Linked DNA regions of Siphonobacter curvatus. The protein of the gene in region 1 interacts with the protein of each later gene in a pairwise test. Links are inferred from orthologs where the notes say so. Each region holds a gene or a part of one and is shown in the gene's direction. Other genes may lie near its edges.

Evidence for each region.
Region 2: the proteins of ruvA (region 1) and ruvC interact in binary tests that used the Escherichia coli proteins (3 or more experiments, as listed by UniProt). The link is inferred for Siphonobacter curvatus from one-to-one orthologs.

What each region holds. Positions count from the first base shown.
Region 1 is NZ_PTRA01000001.1:247,359-250,548, reverse strand. The notes cover bases 21-2,877. They hold ruvA (Holliday junction branch migration protein RuvA), read left to right. Parts: upstream 21-1,080; coding sequence 1,081-1,674; downstream 1,675-2,877. Other genes in these bases: sov (T9SS outer membrane translocon Sov/SprA), read left to right, coding at 1,955-2,877; C5O19_RS01010 (lytic transglycosylase domain-containing protein), read left to right, coding at 21-996. Outside these bases: more of C5O19_RS01010, read left to right, coding at 1-20; more of sov, read left to right, coding at 2,878-3,190. UniProt on the Escherichia coli protein: The RuvA-RuvB-RuvC complex processes Holliday junction (HJ) DNA during genetic recombination and DNA repair.
Region 2 is NZ_PTRA01000001.1:2,560,849-2,563,947, reverse strand. What follows is about bases 271-3,036. They hold ruvC (crossover junction endodeoxyribonuclease RuvC), read left to right. Parts: upstream 271-1,247; coding sequence 1,248-1,826; downstream 1,827-3,036. Other genes in these bases: C5O19_RS10600 (response regulator), read left to right, coding at 2,089-3,036; C5O19_RS10610 (lysylphosphatidylglycerol synthase transmembrane domain-containing protein), read right to left, coding at 271-1,173. In the rest of the region: C5O19_RS10615 (glycosyltransferase family 2 protein), read right to left, coding at 1-181; more of C5O19_RS10610, read right to left, coding at 178-270; more of C5O19_RS10600, read left to right, coding at 3,037-3,099.

The sequences.
Region 1 (3,190 bases):
ATTGATAAATACGTTGATGAACGCTTCGACCCCTACAAGGCTACCGAAGCCGCCTGTAAGTACTTCCTGCAATTAGGTCGTATCTTTAATAACGACTGGGAAATGATGCTGGCGTCCTACAATACCGGCCCCGGAAACGTGATGCGAGCCGTCCGCAAATCGGGTAAGCATACGTATTGGGAAGTCTATCCACATTTACATAAGCAAACTCGCGGTTACGTTCCCCAATACGCCGCCATCGTGTACATGATGCACTACGCGGCTGATCACGGAATCAAACCCGACTCGATGCATACAGTGGTTGCCTTCGATACCATTCACGTTAATTCGTACATGAATCTGCGGACCTTAGCTCAGGTCGGACAGTTTTCCTACGACAAGGTAAAACAACTGAATCCGCACATTCTGACCGATGTTCTACCCGAGGGTACGAAGGGTTATCCTGTTCGTTTGCCGAAAGAAGAGTTGAAGTATTTCTACGCTCACCGTCGTTCCATTTTGGATTCGGCTACGAATTACGCCGGTTCTCCACGCGTGATGTTAGCCTCGCATACCTCCGATGAGGAAGAACCGTCAGGTGCGGCTCTGAATGAAGAGGTCGTCCGTACGAAATCAAAGCGGGTTTCGCACAGAGTACACCGTGGCGAGACGCTATCTTCCATTGCCCGCCGTTACCAGGTAGCAAGCCAGGATTTGAAAGTCTGGAACCGTCTGGGTCGCCATTCAAGAATTAAGGCAGGACAACATCTAGTCGTTTACCAGCAAGTGAGCGTACCGCAAACCCAGGTCGCTGTGGCTACCGTGAGTAAATCCGCCGCGGCTACTAGTCGTGACGAACGTTTGAGCAAAGCCCGCAAGTATCACACCGTACAACCCGGCGATACGCTCTGGAAAATCTCACAACGTTACGGCGGTATTTCCATTGACAAATTACGTAAGCTCAATGGAATCAAGGGTAATGCAGTACACCCCGGCCAGAAACTGTTAGTGATTTAACACGAACGATATTTCATCCAGTACTACTAAAACAAGCCACCGGACGATACGCCCCGTGGCTTGTTTTGCTCATCATCCCAGCAAATGATTGCTTATTTAGAAGGCAAGCTCACTTATAAAGAACCTGCTTACGCCATTATCGACGTACAGGGCGTTGGATACGAAGTACGTATTTCCCTGCAAACGTATTCGGCTTTACCGGAGGTAAACGAACGTTGCCGTTTGTTCACGTATTTAAATATTCGGGAAGATGCCCACATCCTGTTCGCCTTTCAGGAAATGAGCGAAAAACTGCTTTTCCTGGATTTAGTGAGCGTATCAGGTATTGGTCCTAACACGGCTCTGGTGATGCTTTCTTCCCTTTCTTCGGTCGAGATCCGGCAGGCGATTATTACGGAAGATTTACGCGTGATCCAGGGCATCAAGGGGATTGGAGCAAAAACGGCTCAACGCGTTATTCTTGAACTCAAGGATAAACTCAAGAAAGATCACCTGGCTTCGGGAAGTATGACGACCAATCTGTTCCTCGGTCCCAACGCTGGAGCTCGTACCGACGCTATTTCGGCTTTGATTGTGATGGGTATCCCCCGTCCCGTTGCCGAAAAATCAGTCGATACTCTACTGAAAAAAGATCCTAATGCATCCGTTGAAGATTTAATCAAACAATCCTTACGGTAAGCACCCCAATACACCCGCAAAAATCTTTCCGAAGTCTATCTTTCGGAAAGATTTTTTGCTTAAAAAACCAGGTTAATATACCTAAAATAGAGTTGAATCAACCATTCGCTACCATTTATCATTTCTTAATCGAATACAAGCGATAGCCTATCCCACTTTTTTTGCAATTTTACTTTTAGTTTTGGCGTTTAAGGATGCGGTAACCCAACACTTCGTTCCCCCGAAGTGTACACGCCTACTCTTTCAATAGATCATATTGCGAAGGACACTTTACCTAACAATGCGAATTTTCCAACCCGTTCGAAAGTCAGGAACTTATTCCCGGCGGCGGCGATGGATATCTGTACCAGGATTAGTAAGGGCTTTTTTGTTGTTTGGTGCAAGTACTGCGATGGCTCAGGCTCAGCAGATTCAACCCGACACAGCCCGCGTAGACACCTTGTACAGAACCAAAACCGGACGTCGACCTCTATTAAAAGTATCGGATCGTTTAGCCAGTCGGTTTAGTTATCGACTCCCACAATCCCCTTTAATCCCACCTGATCCTAAAGACCTACAAACCCAGTTTCGGTTTAATCCCCTGGATCAGAAAATTACCGTCAATGACGCCTTTAAAGTAGGCGACCGGACGATTCCGTACCGGCCCGGCGAAAACATCTCGCTGGACGAATACCTGCGAATTCAGAACAACGCTTCCTATCGGGACTTAATTCGGGAATACGCGGGTCGAAGCGACGGAAAAAGTGAAGTGACGGGCCGGGGTCTTTTCCCTAAAATCAAACTGTCTGATCCTTCGCTCGACCGGATTTTTGGCTCGAACATCATCGACTTCCTTCCCAATGGCTCGGTATTGCTCGACTTTGGTTATCTCCATCAGAGTATCGACAATCCGGCGATTCCGGTACGGCAGCGGCGAACGGGTAATTTCATTTTTAATGAACAGATTGCCGTAAACTTCGCCGGGAAGATTGGGGATAAACTTAACCTGAATACCAATTTTGATACGAAAGCCGCCTTCAACTTCGAAAACAAACTCAAACTTGGCTTTCGGAATCAGGAGGAAGACATTATCCAGCGGGTGGAAGCCGGAAATACGAGTTTTCGCACCAACAGTCAGCTGATTCCGGGTGTTGAAAACCTGTTTGGAGCGAACGTAGCCCTGCGGTTTGGCAAACTGGATGTGAATCTGGTCGCAGCTCAGCAACGCTCTAAGCGGCAGAGCATTGTGCTTCGCAACGGAGCCCAGAATCGTGGTTTTTCCATTCGTGAAGATTTATACGATGAAAACCGACACTTCTTCCTGAATCATTTCTTCCGTAATAATTACGAACGCTCGCTACAGCAACTTCCGATGATTACTTCGGGCGTTACCGTAACGCGGGTGGAAGTTTATATAACCAACCGTTCACAAAATACGGAAACGCTACGGAACCTGGTCGGTCTGGCTGATTTGGGCGAAGGCAATCCCTTTAACAAGACATCTCCGCTAGTACAGCCCATTTCCGGCTCGGTGAGT
Region 2 (3,099 bases), 2.3 Mb from region 1 along the record:
GTAAAGCGATGATGTTTTCGGCTTCATTCCGAACCGGAATCAATACACTAATGGTGAGTTGCTGATTGGCGTGCAGCGGTACGTATACGGGCATTTTCCACCAGCCATTCAGGAGAAAGGCATTAAATACAAACCATAACACGGGGCCAAACAGCAGCAAGCCGATCCATAGGATACTCATGCCGGTTGATTTTTTAAATACCGAAGTTGAGCTACAAACACAATGCCGACCAGTACGGGCAACAGGATATTCAGTAGCCAGATCGTGAGTGAGGCCGAGGTTACCAGGGCCGGATCAACGCGGTAAAAGCTGAAAAAATAAAGCGTACTGAACGTTCGTATACCCAGGTCGCTCAGGAAACTGAACGCCGGAATAACACTCTTGGTCAGAAACAACAGCCAAACCACCGTCAGCTGATCGAGCACCGGAAGCGATACGCCAAAACCATACAGGACGAGCAGAAACTGGATGCTATACGTCAGAAAACGGAAGGAAGCCAAAAAAACCAGAAAGCGAACGTCACCGGAAGAATACGTCTCCAATACGCGGAAAAATCGGGCTGAGGACGCCAGCCAGGAAATACGCTCAAGGGTAGGGGCCGCCTTGTGTTTTAACGAAAGCACATAGACCGTTAACAACGTCGTTAACCAAAGCAAGCCCAGAGCAATGAAGTGCCCTACACCGGGATGTTCGGGCATGCGGTACAGAAAGTACGTATAAGCCAGCGTACCCGCGAATAACGTCACCAGAAACTGCAGCGTACTACCGAGCAGAAAAGCTCCAATACTATTGAGTCGGTTTTTCGCTTGTAAGAAGCCCATTTTACCGGTCAGGTCGCCTACGTTAGCCTGCGAAATAAAACCCAGGGACTGGCCGGCTAGTACACCCCGCAACGCCGTGTAAAAACTGAGTGATTCCAATTTTCGAGCGAGTACCTGCCACTTCCAGGCTTCAATCGACCAGTTTAAAGCCGTGAGCAGTATGGTCAGTCCCAGCCACCAGCCATTTTGTCCGGTAAAAGCTACCTGGATGGCCTCCCACACGCTACCCAGGTCTTGTTGTTTTTGCTGAAGTGTTCGGATCACCAGCCAGATAATCACTACCGGTAATACCCACTGCAGCAGAAAGAGAAAAAATCGGCGAAAAGCCGCGTAATTGACGTTATTTTGCATAGGAATAAGGCTGACAAAAAGCATACGAAGGGCAGAGTGCTCCGTACATTTTTTGAGAAAGCCTTTGCAAAGCTATGGCAGAAAAGATCATTTTAGGCGTTGACCCCGGCACAAGGTACATGGGCTACGCACTGATTCTAGTGGAGAAAGGGAACATTACGCTATTGCAGTACGGCGTTATTAATCTCACCAAGTACGACAATCATGAGTTAAAACTGGGTAAAATTTTTGAGCGGATTACGGGCATCATCGACGAGTTTTCGCCGGATGAGATGGCCCTCGAAGCTCCTTTTTTTGGAAAGAACGTACAATCCATGTTAAAGTTGGGTCGTGCTCAGGGCGTAGCGATGGCCGCCGCTCTGGCTCGACAGATTCCCATCGTAGAGTATTCCCCCAAGACCGTAAAGCAATCCGTAACGGGTAATGGAAATGCTTCCAAAGAGCAGGTATCGTATATGCTGGAAAGTATTCTGAAAATGAAACTCGAAGGGGAGCGACTCGATGCTACGGATGCTCTCGGCGTAGCAATTTGTCATTATTATCACGAAAACACATTGGCGTCAAACAAGGGTAAAAAAGCTTTAGGCATAAAACAGGCTAAAAAGGGAAGTTGGGCAGCTTTTTTATCTGAAAATCAAGATCGTATCAAGTAATAAACTAGTACTAACTCTTTAAAAAAACAGCACTTAAAAGAGTGCTGTTTTTTTGTGTTTACTGTAAAGTATGATTAAAAACTTACTACTTTTGAGTTACGTTGATTTTAAGGACTAAATAAGTTTAAATAACTGAGTATAAAATACTAAGCTTGTAGTATTAGTTTGACGGGAGATGGAGAAAGACACAAAAACAACAGTTGGTAAACGGTTTCTTTGGTTAGCTTTTCTACTGCTTATCTTATCAACTTTTGCCCTCATTGTGTTGGTACGTAAGAACAAAACGAACGTAGTTAAACACAACATTGAGGGCCTGAGTAACATCAAAAACAACTACCAGAAAATTGATACCTGTATCTCTATTCTGTACATCGCTGAAAATAATAGCCGATTGTTTACGGTCACCGGAGATACGTCCTATCATCGTCAATTTGTATCGCAAATTGCGACGGTATCGCAGATTCTGGAAGAATTTAAAAAGCAGAAAGATGAAAAGACATTACCGGCAGGTGTGAGCCAACTGCTGACGCAAAAAAAGGATAAAAATAAAGAATTTTCCTACCTGAAAACGCTTACCGATAGTTTATTGATTCTTTCTACGAAGGAAATTGCTATCCGAGAAGAACAACCGATTCTGGTGCCTAAACCCAAGGTGAAAGTCAGACGTTCGGAGCAAGTTGTAAAAGTCGACTCAGTTAAAGTGACGCAGGAACGCTCCCGCAAAAAACTGTGGGGTCGTTTGGCCGAAGCAATCAGTAATAAAAACTCGTATAACAATCAGATCAAAGTTTCATCAACGCAAAATAAATCGGATTCTCTACTCAAGGAAACTACCGCGATGTACGAAACGAATCTGAGGGCGATGGACAATTACTATAAGGATTTGCTGGCCTATCGAAAAGAACTAAACGCAACGGAGAAAGAATTACTGCGTCTGAACGGACTGATTTTTTCGAAACTTCAACTGACACTGACTGGCTTGAAGCAAAGTGAAGAAGAAGAGGCCGAACAGCAGCGAAAGCAACTAGTGGCGGGTACGCTTACGGACGTCCAGGAATTGAATCTACTTTCCCAAGGCAGCATTGCCATCATTTTCTTCCTGACGTGCAGTATCTTGTACACCATTTGGAGACTCTACAAAAACGAAATTTCCTTGTTACAGTACAGTAGACAAGTAACGCAGTATGCCAAAATGAAAGGCGATTTCCTGGCTACCATCAGTCATGAAATTCGGACACCCCTTAACTCCATTATTGGCTTTTCGGAGCAAATG